DNA from 3 places in the Stutzerimonas decontaminans genome. Region 1 is predicted to be linked to each of the others. Evidence: predicted binding sites of a transcription regulator. Region 1 holds the regulator's gene; each other region holds the start of a gene.
The links. Region 1 encodes LexA, which represses DNA repair genes until DNA is damaged. Its sites were predicted from a motif close to CTGTNTNNNNANACAG; they were not measured.
Positions count from the first base shown of each region.

Region 2: the regulator LexA is predicted to act here: its motif matches at 1,846-1,861, upstream of recN (DNA repair protein RecN).
Region 3: the regulator LexA is predicted to act here: its motif matches at 1,893-1,908, upstream of imuA (translesion DNA synthesis-associated protein ImuA).

Region 1 is NZ_CP007509.1:2,868,598-2,872,927, forward strand. Features, by position in the region: gene UIB01_RS13105 (L,D-transpeptidase) at 1-296, opposite strand, end outside; gene UIB01_RS13110 (TetR/AcrR family transcriptional regulator) at 336-1,043, opposite strand; gene lexA (transcriptional repressor LexA) at 1,252-1,860, shown strand; gene sulA (SOS-induced cell division inhibitor SulA) at 1,872-2,348, shown strand; gene UIB01_RS13125 (hypothetical protein) at 2,421-2,660, opposite strand; gene UIB01_RS13130 (DMT family transporter) at 2,868-3,707, shown strand; gene UIB01_RS13135 (DUF6586 family protein) at 3,725-4,243, opposite strand.
Region 2 is NZ_CP007509.1:3,629,943-3,634,272, reverse strand. Features, by position in the region: gene fur (ferric iron uptake transcriptional regulator) at 1-89, shown strand, start outside; gene recN (DNA repair protein RecN) at 147-1,820, opposite strand; gene grpE (nucleotide exchange factor GrpE) at 2,023-2,592, shown strand; gene dnaK (molecular chaperone DnaK) at 2,692-4,330, shown strand, end outside.
Region 3 is NZ_CP007509.1:2,484,752-2,489,081, reverse strand. Features, by position in the region: gene UIB01_RS11440 (FadR/GntR family transcriptional regulator) at 1-630, shown strand, start outside; gene UIB01_RS11435 (sulfite exporter TauE/SafE family protein) at 638-1,399, shown strand; gene imuA (translesion DNA synthesis-associated protein ImuA) at 1,998-2,615, shown strand; gene UIB01_RS11420 (Y-family DNA polymerase) at 2,621-4,033, shown strand; gene UIB01_RS11415 (error-prone DNA polymerase) at 4,030-4,330, shown strand, end outside.

The DNA.
Region 1 (4,330 bases):
CTGAGCCAGAGAATCCGGGTCAGTATCCAGTCACGACCGGGGAAACTCTCGTGTAGATCAGGGGACCAGATCTCCCCAGTCCAACGCCGCCCTCGCAATACGGCGCCCTGAGGCAAGCCGTCACCGATACGCGCACGCACCTGGTGCAGACCACGCGGCGTGCAGCCGGAACCGTTCTGCTCACCGACTCCATTACGAGCGGTGGACACGGGAAAGCGCAGACGCAGCTGCCCTTCGGCAAAACCGTAGAGCTGCTGATCGGCGATGGAGATATGCAGGAAATCGAGAAGTGCCATGGGCGGCTAGCTTAGCCGATCGCCCGGCAGGCTTGTAGCTCAAGCCTTAGCCGGAATGGCCACCGCGTTGCGCCGCGCGATTGGTTGCGCCGCAGCGAGCGTATTGTCGTCGATGCCGCTGTCGGCGCGCATGCCGGCCGCTAGGAACGGCACCATCATGCGCATGACCTGCTCGATCGAGGTCCGTACGCCAAAGTCGTTTTCGGAAATCGCGCGTAGCGCTTTGATACCCGACATGCTGAACGCCGCCGCACCAAGCATGAAGTGCACGCGCCAGAACAGCTCGATGGGCGGGATAGCTGGCGCCGCGTCGTGGACCTTGAGCATGTACCGACGAAACACCTTGCCGTACATGTCTTCCAGATAACGGCGCAGGTGGCCCTGGCTCTGACTGAAAGAAAGGCCCAGCAGGCGCATGAAGATGGACAGATCATCGCCACTGCGTGGCTTGACGGCCAAAGCCTGCTCAACAAGGATCTCCAGCAGCTCTTCGAGCGTATCCTTCTTGTCGGTCAGTGCCTCGCGGCGGTCCAGCTCACGCTCCAGGCTAGCGCAGAAGGGCCCGAGAAAACGCGAAAAAACCGCCTGGATCAGCGCCTTCTTCGAACCGAAGTGATAGTTCACCGCCGCCAGATTGACGCCAGCCTTGCTGGTGATCAGACGAAGCGAGGTTTCGGCGAAGCCCTTTTCCGCGAACAGCTGTTCCGCTGCATCAAGAATGCGCTCAACTGTTTCCGACTGCGCCATGCCCCCTCCGAAAGACAAACAACTGTTTGAAACTTACGTTTCACCGACCGGCAAGTCAACCACGAAACGCCTTGTGGCACTAGCGTCATTGTCGCAGACAGCGCATGCGGCGAGCCGCATACCATCACCACCCGCCGTCAATCATTCGTTGCCAAGGTCGGATCACTGTATATAATCCCAGTCACTGTATAAAAGAACAGAGACCGACATGATCAAGCTGACGCCTCGCCAGACGGAAATCCTCGCCTTCATCAAGCGGTGCCTGGAAGACAACGGGTATCCGCCCACACGCGCAGAGATCGCTCAAGAGCTCGGCTTCAAGTCGCCCAACGCGGCCGAGGAACATCTCAAGGCGCTTGCCCGTAAAGGCGCTATCGAGATGACGCCCGGCGCATCCCGCGGGATACGTATTCCGGACTTCGAACCCGCCGCTTCCGAGAACGGCCTGCCGATCATCGGCCGCGTCGCTGCCGGCGCGCCGATTCTGGCGCAGCAACATGTCGAAGAATCCTGCCAGATCAGTCCTGCTTTTTTCCATCCGCGTGCTGATTATCTGCTGCGCGTCCATGGCATGAGCATGAAGGATGTCGGCATCTTCGATGGCGACCTGCTGGCGGTGCACACCACCCGCGAAGCACGCAACGGCCAGATCGTGGTTGCTCGTGTCGGTGACGAAGTCACGGTGAAACGCTTCAAGCGTGACGGCAAGAAGGTCTGGCTGCTGGCTGAAAACCCCGAGTTCGCGCCCATCGAGGTGGACCTCGAACAGCAAGATCTGGTGATAGAAGGCTTGAGTGTCGGCGTCATCCGCCGCTAAGGAGAAGGTTTATGCAGTATCAGACCAGTACTTCCCGGCCCCAACTTTCGTTGTTCGACGGCGTTATAGCGCACAGCCTGGCACCGTTCGGCAGTCTGAAACCACATAACAAACCCGAGCAGGACAAGGAATATCTGAGCGAGTTGAGCCTGAGCGGCAGCAGCGAACACTGTCACTTGCTGCTCGCCCCTATCCTGCGTGAGCTCGGCGATGCGGCAGACAGTCGATGGCTAACGCTGATCGCCCCGCCTGCTTTCCTCTCGCAGAACTGGCTGCGCAAATGCGGCCTGAATCGCGAGCGCATCATCCTGCTGCAACCCCGCGACGCCGAAGGTGCGCTGGAGCTCGCCTGCAAAGCGCTGGCCTCAGGTTGTAGCCATACCGTGGTCAGCTGGTTCGGCCAGCTCGAGGGCGCAACACGTAGCAAACTGCGCGCTGCTGCCAGCCTTGGCGAAGCTCAGAGTCTGAACATTCGTCTGGGATGTTGAGCTACACAGCACAGGGACGTGCTGCCAAATCCGGATGGGATCCTGAGGCTACAGCACTCGTCAGTAGCTCACTCAGTGCAGAACTCGCGGCTCATCATGGTCATGCTCGAAATCCCCTTCCGACATGCGCCCGGCCATCTGAACGCCGACGTTGAACATCGCCTTGGCAATCTCGACGTGCTGACCCTGCAGAAACAGCTTGGCGTCGTCGGAGAAATCCAGCGTGACCAGCACCTCTTCGTCCTCGGCACGACGGAGCACAATGCGCCCGTCAGGTAGCTCGACGATTTCCAGAAAAGATGATGTAGGCATGGACCAGCTCCGCGTGAAAGGCGTCCATTGTAACAGCCGTCCAGCCCCAGGGCAGCCTTTGCTGGCCTCGAGCGCTCTCTCCCCGTTCAGATCGCAACACAGTGCGATCTCGCCGCCTGACAGTAAAAACGATGCACTCATGGGGTCCGACACGTAGCATGCGCTAAAAAAACGTGCACGCCGCCCCGTGCGCGATAAGGACTGCGTATGACCACCCGTACCTTGCTGCTTACCGCCCTGGCCATGCTGGCTTTCGCCGGTAATTCGATACTGTGCCGCATCGCCTTGCGGGACACCGCTATCGACCCGGCCAGCTTTACGGGACTGCGGATCGTGGCTGGAGCGCTCACGCTCTGGTTGCTGTTGCGTTTCGGCGGCGCCAGACAATCGCCGGGCGGAGATTGGTTCAGTGCCCTGGCACTGTTCGTCTACGCGGCCAGTTTTTCCTACGCCTATATCAACCTGGATGCCGGAGCCGGCGCCCTGCTGCTATTCGGCGCAGTGCAGTTGAGCATGCTTGCCTGGGGATTGTTCCGCGGCGAACGCTTCAGCGTCGGGCAGATTGCCGGCCTGCTACTGGCGTTGAGTGGTTTGTTGATCCTGCTACTGCCGGGAAGCAGCACGCCAGCACTGGATGGCGCGCTGCTCATGCTGCTGTCCGGGGTCGCCTGGGGCGTCTATTCGCTGCGCGGACGGGGCACGAGCAATCCTCTGGCAGCAACTGCAGGCAATTTCATCAAAGCCGTGCCATTCGCCGCAGTGCTTTGTCTGGTGATGCTTGGCCAGCAGCAATGGGATGCACCCGGGGTCGTCTATGCGTTGCTTTCCGGGGCGCTGGCCTCGGGAATCGGCTATGCCATCTGGTACGCGGCGCTGCCCGGTCTCGCGGCAATACAGGCGGCGAGCGTGCAGCTCAGCGTTCCGCTGTTGACCGCCATTGCCGGCGCCGTACTGTTGGGTGAGGCGCTGACAGCAACGCTGATCATCTCAGGCGCGGCGATTCTCGGCGGCATCGCCATGGTCCTGAGCATCAGGAGCCGTGGCTGATGCCGCGCCCTCCGCTTTCACCACTCGGTAAGCGACTCGCGAAAACGTAACGCCAGGCCTTTGAGGCTCTGTCGCCAGGCCTCCAGCTCGACGCGCGACAGTGGCGGCACTTCATCCTCGACACTGACTGCCTCGATCAGCGGCTGCCGCGGATCGGTCTTGGCCTTGGCAGGAGCGCGTGGCGGCAGGAAGAGCTGCTTGTAGGCAGTAAGCAACTGTCCGAGCCAGGTGCTTGGCTGCTCCGACAATTCCAGCAATTCGGCGAGTTCCGGGCTCGGCGCAGCCTCAAGCACGCTGCGCGTCAGAAATGCCTCGACTACCGGCGCACCCGCACCAGGCGACCGATAGTAACCGGCGATCTCATGGCACAGGCCAAGCACGGCGCCGTAAAGGTGGAACAGGCAAGCCTCGCGCTCGGCCTGAATCAAGCCCTGAGAATTCATCGAGGCCGACTCTTCGGCCTTGCGCCAGCTTTCCAATGACAGGCCGGCGAAGAAGATCTTCTGGTTGGTGCGCGTGTAGAGCTCGTGAGCCATGGCGTGCTCTCCGAAAGAAGATGAACAGAGAATGGACCTTCACTGGTTGCCGCACCAGATCGGCTGACGAAGCGTCAGCCGATCTGA
Region 2 (4,330 bases), 760 kb from region 1:
TCGAGAAGCTGCAGAAAGAGATCGTCAAGCGCCACGGCTACGAGCTGGTGGATCACAATCTGGTGCTCTACGTGCGCAAGAAAGACTGATCTTCAGTGCGTGAAAAAGGCGGCCAAGGCCGCCTTTTTTGTGCCTGCCCATTGGGTTCAGGCCTGGGCCGATGTGACCATCTGCCGGGCATGTGCCAGCGATTGCTCGGTCAGGTCGACACCGCCGAGCATTCGCGCGATCTCCTCGACGCGGCCGGCCTGATCCAGTTCGGCTACCGCGGTACGGGTTTCATCGCTGCCGCGGGCCTTGTGCACGAACAGGTGATGGTGCCCCTGCGCGGCAACTTGGGGCAGGTGGGTGACAGTCAGCACCTGGCCGCGCTCACCGAGGCGTCGCAGCAGCTGCCCGACAACCTCCGCGGTGGGGCCGCCGATGCCAACGTCGACTTCGTCGAATACCAGCGTCGGTACGCGAGACGTCTGCGCCGTGATGACCTGAATCGCCAGGCTGATGCGTGACAATTCGCCGCCGGATGCGACCTTGGCCAACGGTCGCAGAGGCTGGCCGGGGTTGGCGCTGACCAGAAACTCCACTTGCTCGAGGCCATACGGCATCAGCTCACCTTCGGCAGCGGGCTTGAGTTGCACGCTGAACTTGCCGCCTGGCATGCCCAGTCGCTGGATTTCCACTTCCACCGCGCTCGCCAGCTGATCGGCTGCTGCCTGGCGTATGCGGCTAAGTTCGCCGGCTTTCTCTTCATAGTGCCGGGCATAGGCCGCCAGCTCCTCGCCAAGACGCTCAACGGCTTCGTCATCGGCGTTGAGTCCTTCGAGCTCTTCCAGCAGTTGCTGATGCAGGGCTGGCAGTTCGGTGGGTTGGACGCGGTGCTTGCGGGCCAAGGTGTAGATGGTGTCTAGGCGCTCTTCCAGCGTCTGCTGGCGCTCGGGGTCGGCGTCGAAATGATCGACGAAGCGGTTGAGTTCGCCGATGGCCTCTTCGACCTGAATCTGCGCGCTGGCCAGCAGGTTAACCGCTTCGCTCAGGGCTTGCGGCTGGTTCTGGAATGCGGTGAGGCGTTGCAGGCTGCTGGTGAGTGCCGACAGCACGTTGCCGGCATCGCTCTCGCTGCACAGCTCCATGACCTGGCGGCAAGCGCCGAGCAGCTGTTCGGCGTTGGCGAGGTGCTTGTGTTCCTGCTCCAGTTGCTCCAGCTCGCTTTCGCCAAGCGCAAGATTTTCCAGTTCTTCGAGCTGGTAGCTGAGCAGCTGATGGCGGGCGCGTTGTTCATCGCCGCTGTTACTCAGTCGCTCCAGCGTCTGGCGGGTCTGCCGCCAGCGTTGCGCAGCCAGTTGCACCTGGCGCGCTAGTTCCTGGCTGCCGCTGTACTCGTCGAGCAGGCGCCGATGGGTATCGGTCTTCAGCAGGGATTGGTGCTCGTGCTGGCTGTGGATATCGATCAGCAGCTCACCAAGCGCCTTGAGGTCGCCCTGTGGGCAGGGCGTGCCATTGATATAGCCGCGGGAACGACCTTCGGCGGTGATGACGCGGCGCAGGATGCAGGGGCCGTCGTGGTCCATGTCGCGCTCGGCAAGCCAGTCGCGGGCGTCGGGAATGTCATCCAGGTCGAAGCTGGCAAGAATGTCCGCCTTGTCGGCGCCGATGCGCACCACGCTGCTATCGGCCCGGTCGCCCAGCGTCAGGCCGAGCGCGTCGAGCATGATCGACTTGCCTGCGCCGGTTTCACCGCTGATGACGCTCATGCCGCGTTTCAGCTCGAGGTCGAGATGCTCGACGATGGCGTAGTTGTGTACCGACAGATGAACCAGCATGGCAAGGCTCCCGATGTTTGCGTGGCTGGCTATTTATACAGTGGTTTTCCCTGCGGCTACAAGCGCGGGTGGATGAATGTGCGGTCGCTCGTCATTTCGCTCGATGCACTTTGTGTTATGCCCTTGAAGCCGGCTTTCGCGCCCCCATATAGCGGCACAAGCGCGGGTTTGCTGCCCGCTGATCGTATAGAGAGGAGGACTCATGGCCGACGAGCAGAACCTGGATAACCAGAACCCGGAAACGCCCGAGCATTCGGAAGCGGACGTAGCCGAGGACCTGGCTGCACGCGTGCAATCGCTGGAAGAGCAGCTGGCAGCGGCGCAGGACCAGTCCCTGCGCGTGGCGGCCGAGTTGCAGAACATTCGCCGGCGCGCCGAGCAGGATGTCGAGAAAGCTCACAAGTTTGCGCTGGAGAAGTTCGCCGGTGACCTGTTGGCGGTTGCCGACAGTCTTGAGCGTGGTCTTGAGCTGTCCAGTGCTGATGACGAGGCGGTCAAGCCGATGCGCGAAGGCGTCGAGCTCACCCTCAAGCTGTTGCAGGACACGCTGGCGCGTCACCAGCTCGAGCAGCTCGATCCGCATGGCGAGCCGTTCAACCCTGAGCATCACCAGGCCATGGCCATGGAAGAGAGCACCCATGTCGAGCCGGGCAGTGTGCTCAAGGTGTTCCAGAAAGGTTACCTGCTCAACGGTCGCCTGCTTCGTCCGGCGATGGTCGTCGTCAGCAAGGCGCCCGCCGATGCGCCGCCTTCGATTGATGAGAAGGCTTGAAATCCGGTTGCCGACCCCCATCTGGTAGCCAAGCGTTTTTGTGTTACCCGCAGCCGGTAAAACAGGCGCGGACCAATCGAAATTTGGAGAGCGAATTAAATGGGCAAGATTATTGGTATCGACCTGGGAACCACCAACTCCTGCGTCTCGATTCTGGAAAACGGCAAGGCCAAGGTTATTGAGAACGCCGAAGGCGGCCGTACCACTCCGTCGATCATCGCGTATGCGAACGACGGCGAAATTCTGGTTGGCCAGTCGGCCAAGCGTCAGGCAGTGACCAATCCGCACAATACCCTGTATGCGGTGAAGCGTCTGATCGGTCGTCGTTTTGACGAGGACGTCGTGCAGAAAGACATCCAGATGGTCCCTTACAAGATCGTCAAGGCCGACAACAGCGACGCCTGGGTCGAGGTGAATGGCCAGAAAATGGCACCGCCGCAGATCTCCGCGGAAATCCTGAAAAAGATGAAGAAGACCGCCGAGGACTACCTCGGTGAGCCGGTGACCGAGGCGGTGATCACCGTTCCGGCCTACTTCAACGACAGCCAGCGTCAGGCCACCAAGGATGCCGGTCGCATCGCCGGTCTGGACGTCAAGCGCATCATCAACGAGCCGACCGCGGCTGCGCTGGCTTACGGCATGGACAAGGCCAAGGGCGACCACACCGTGATCGTTTATGACCTGGGTGGCGGTACCTTCGACGTTTCGGTGATCGAGATCGCCGAAGTCGATGGCGAGCACCAGTTCGAAGTGCTGGCCACCAACGGCGACACTTTCCTCGGCGGTGAGGACTTCGACATCCGCTTGATCGACTACCTCGTCGACGAGTTCAAGAAAGAAAGCGGCATGAACCTCAAGGGTGACCCGCTGGCAATGCAGCGCCTGAAGGAAGCGGCCGAGAAGGCCAAGATCGAGCTGTCCTCCAGCCAGCAGACCGACGTCAATCTGCCGTACATCACTGCAGACTCGACCGGTCCGAAGCACCTGAACGTGAAGATCTCCCGTGCCAAGCTGGAAGCGCTGGTCGAGGATCTGGTGCAGCGCACCATCGAGCCTTGCCGGATCGCGTTGAAGGATGCCGGTGTCGACGTTTCCAAGATCGACGACGTGATCCTGGTCGGTGGTCAGACCCGTATGCCGCTGGTGCAGCAGAAGGTCGCCGAGTTCTTTGGCAAGGAAGCACGCAAGGACGTCAACCCGGACGAAGCCGTCGCCATGGGCGCTGCCATTCAAGGCGCGGTCCTGGCCGGTGACGTGAAGGACGTGCTGCTGCTCGACGTATCGCCGCTGACCCTGGGTATCGAAACCCTGGGCGGCGTGATGACTCCGCTGATCGAGAAGAACACCACCATCCCGACCAAGAAGTCGCAGGTGTTCTCCACTGCCGACGACAACCAGAGCGCCGTGACCATTCACGTGCTGCAGGGCGAGCGCAAGCAGGCTACGCAGAACAAGTCGCTGGGCCGCTTCGATCTGGCCGAGATTCCGCCAGCGCCGCGCGGCATGCCGCAGATCGAGGTTACCTTCGATATCGACGCCAACGGCATCCTGCACGTGTCCGCCAAAGACAAGGCTACCGGCAAGCAGCAGTCCATCGTGATCAAGGCCAACTCCGGTCTGTCCGAGGAGGAAATCGAACAGATGGTGCGTGACGCCGAGGCGAATGCCGAGGAAGACCGCAAGTTCGAAGAGCTGGCGACTGCGCGTAACCAGGGCGATCAGCTGGTGCACGCGACCC
Region 3 (4,330 bases), 380 kb from region 1:
CCGGGTATGCGAATACCTACTGAAAGCCAGCTCAGCAACTCCCTTGGTGTCGGTAGAAATACAGTCCGAGAGGCGGTGCGGGCGCTGGTCCATACCGGGGTGTTGGAGGTTCGCCAGGGGGCCGGGACGTTCGTGCTCTCCAGCCGAGACCCGTCTGGATTGCTCCAGCGCCTCGATCACGCCGCGCTGCATGATCAGCTCGAAGTTCGACGTGCGCTGGAGGTCGAAGCCGCGCGCCTGGCAGCGTCGCGGCGCACGGATGAGGACCTGCGAGCGATACGTGATGCTCTCGGAGCGCGGGGGGCTTGGAGCGATCAGGCCTCACTCGAGGCGTTCGTCGAACGAGATGCCGATTTTCATCTGAGCATCGTTCGCGCCAGCCATAACGTCACGCTGCTTGAGATGTATCAGTTCTTCTGGGAGGGCCTGCAAAACACCATTGCCAAGACGGAAGGTGAACAACAGCTCCCGGAGCCTACCTATGCAGCACATGCGGCCGTCTATGACGCCATAGCTCGGGGTTGCCCCGAGCAGGCTGCCATAGCGGCCAGCGAGCTATTGACGCCGGCGCTAGAAACGCTGGCCAGCACGCTGGAAATTGATTCTCGAAACACGGACACAAGGGAGTAGAACCTTCATGGATCATTCGATCGCGACGTGGGCAATCTTGCTGGTTGCCGCTTTTCTTGGTGGCGGATTGAACGCCATTGCCGGTGGCGGCAGTTTTTTCACGTTTCCGGCACTGGTTTATGCCGGCGTGCCTGCCGTGGCGGCGAATGCTTCAGGGACTCTCGCACTTCTGCCTGGCTATTTTGCAAGCACCTGGGGCTATCGAGAGGACCTGCGTCCGCCCGCAACGCTATCTATGGGTGCGCTCGTAGCCATAAGCCTGGGCGGCGGTGCCGCAGGGGCGGCGCTGCTGCTGACCACGCCCGATGATGTGTTCCGTGCAATCGTTCCCTGGCTACTGCTTGTCGCGACGTTGCTGTTCGCCTTCGGGCCTTGGTTGCTGCGCAGGTTCAAACGCGATTCGGGCGAGGATGAGGCGAATGCAATGGTGCAGGGTTTCACCCTGGCCGTTGTCAGCATCTATGGGGGCTATTTCAATGGCGGTCTGGGCATCGTGCTACTCGCTGCATTCAGTTTGCTTGGCCATCGAGACATCAACTCGATGCAGGGGCTCAAGAATCTGGTTTCCTCCGTACTAACCGCGATCGCAGTGTCTGTATACGCATTCGGCGGTGCGATCCTTTGGCGTGAGGCGCTGATCATGATGTTGGCGGCGACCGTCGGCGGCTATGTCATGGCTCGTGTCGGCCGACGGCTGCCTTCGAGCTTTGTACGCGCGGTTGTGATTGTTACCGGTGTTGTGATGACGGTGCTTTTTTTCCGCGCCTGATACCGGTTTTCTCTGTCAGGGCCGACTTCTCCTTCTCGCCAATCGCTGCGTTCGCTTGAGTTTGATGAGAATTGCTATTTTTAAGCGATGGGTGCATCCACCCTACGGCTTGCGGGCGGGGCGTAGTGCTACGCATAGCCTCCCTGGAGCCGGAGCCCCCCCGCTGCGACGCGGATACCCATCATGCTAGCCTGATGCACCAGCCGGCAGCCCTTCGGCTGGTGCTGTCCGATGACAACGATGGCTACGAAGGCCGCTACGGAATCGAGGAACCGCACCAGGCGGTTCTGAAAGCGGTCCTGCAGCGAATATTGCCGTTGTGCCTGCAGGCCAGCGCCTGCCTGCCACGGATTATTCGGCGCGACCCGCTACGCGCTGCCACTCCGTCCAGACTTGCCGCCTACGGTGTTGCTCGGCTGGATGAAGCGGCTGATGCAGGGGTAGCGGCTATTTCGAACCGTCGATGAGCGACATGGAATCGCCTGTATGAATACTGTATAAATAGACAGTATTCAGAGGTGAGCTCCGTGAGCAGTGCATTCATTTCTTTCCTTAATAAGGCATTTCCTGGCCGAACGCTGATAGCGAGGTTCGCCTGATGGGAACGGTCGCAGCGCTTGAAGTCCTGCTCGACCAGCGTCGCGTATGGCGGGGCCAGCCAGTCGCGCCCGCTGCCGGGGCGCAACCGACAGGCCATGCTCCATTGGATAGGCGCCTGCCTACGGGCGGCTGGCCGCAATCTGCGCTGACCGAGATCCTGATGCCCGCTGCCGGGATAGGAGAGCTGCGTTTGCTATGGCCAACGATCGCCCGTCTTACCGCTGCTGGCCAGCGCGTCGTGCTGGTGGCGCCACCCTTCATTCCCTATCCGGCAGCATGGCTGGCAGCCGGTGTCGTCTTGCAATACCTGGTGATCATCCAGGCGACCGGCAAGGAAGTGTTGTGGGCCGCGGAGCAATGCCTGCGTTCCGGATGTTGTGCAGCCGTGCTGTGCTGGCCGCAGCGTGCGGATGACCGCGGCATGCGCCGCCTGCAGGTGGCGGCCGAAAGCGGTGATAGTTTGGGTTTTGCTCTTCGTGATGCCGGCGAGGCAGTCAATCCGTCACCAGCGGCATTGCGCCTAGTGCTGGATACGCCGCCCGGATCGGTGCGGCTACTCAAATGTCGAGGCGGTGTGGTGCCGCAGACCTCGTTTGCCCTGGCTGAGGGAGCCTGACGGCAATGCGCTGGGCCTGCATTATTCTGCCGCAACTGGCACTCGACGGCGTGCTGCGTGCGCAAGAAGTTGGCGATGCGCCGCTGGCCATGATCACCGGGGGGGCGCAACGACGGTTTTTGCAGGCAGTCAACGCACCGGCACGCCAGCTTGGGCTACGTCCAGGCATGACGCTGACGGCGGCACAGGCCCTGGTGCGAGACTTCATCCGGGTTGAATACGACACTCTAGAAATAGAGCGCTCGGAGCGCTTGCTGGCTGCCTGGGCCTATCGCTTCAGTTCGCATGTCAGCCTGTTCTATCCGCGCACCCTGCTGCTGGAGGTGGAATCCAGCCTCGCACTCTTCGGTCCCTGGCCGCGATTCGAGGCCAGATTGCGTCAGGAACTCACCGATCTGGGCTTCCGCCACCGCATCGTGGTGGCACCAAACCCCGTTGCGGCACGTGTGCTGGCAAATGTTCACGATGGACTGGTGGTCGATGAGCAGGGCCTGCTCGAGACGCTCATGCCGCTTTCGCTGGAGCGACTCGGTTTACCGCGCGATTCGGCCCGAAGCTGCCAGCGCATGGGGATACGCACGTTGCGCCAGTTGCTTGCTCTGCCTCGCTCGGGGCTGGCGAAGCGTTTCCCTGCAGAAGTACTGCTGCAACTTGATCGCCTGCTGGGGCAACAACCTATAGCACTGGATTATTTCCTGCCGCCTGAGCGTTTCGAGCAGCGCCTGGAGTTTAATTTCGATGTCGAGTCGCATCAGGCATTGCTGTTTCCGTTGCGACGGTTGTGCGCGGATTTGGCGGCTTTCCTGCACGGCCGTGATTGTGGTGTGGAGCGCTTCGCGTTGCACATGGAGCATCGTTCAGCTGCGGACACTCGGCTCGACGTGGGGTTGCTGAGCCCGGAGCGCGAGAGCGAGCGGCTTTTCGAACTGGCGCGTGGACGTCTGGAGCGTTTGCAACTGTCGACGGCAACGCAGGCGCTACGGCTGGTGGCCGAAGACCTGCCCGTGTTCGTGCCTGAGCGCCGTGAGCTGTTCGATGATCGCCCGCAACGTAGCCTGGTCTGGCTGCAACTGCGGGAGCGATTGCGAGCTCGCCTTGGTGAGGGGGCGGTTCTGGCAGTGCATGCGCGGGACGATCATCGTCCGGAACATGCCTGGCGATTGGCTACCGAGGATGGCTCGGGCAGTCATGGGTCTGCGGATAAGCGCCCCGGATGGTTGCTGCCACAGGCGAAGCAGCTGAAGGAAAATGAGGTCCGCATTCTGGGCGGTCCAGAGCGCATCGAGTCCGGCTGGTGGGATGCGGACGATATTCGACGTGACTACTTCCTGATCGAAACTCGCACTGGGCAGCTGGGTTGGGCCTATCGAGCGTTCGGGGAGGCAGGCCCTCTGATGCTGCAAGGGTGGTTTGCATGAACCTGCCCGATTACGCGGAGCTGCATTGCCTGTCCAACTTCAGTTTTCAGCGCGGTGCTTCCAGCGCACTGGAGTTGTTCGAACGTGCTCGGCAGCATGGCTACAAGGCGCTGGCCATCACGGATGAGTGCTCGCTGGCGGGGATCGTGCGTGCGTGGCAGGCCGCCAGAGAGACGGGCGTTCCCTTGATCGTCGGCAGCGAGGTAAAGGTCGAGGACGGCCCAAAACTGGTGCTGTTGGTGGAGAACATCGAGGGCTACCAGAATCTGTGTCGCCTCATCACCCTGGCACGTCGGC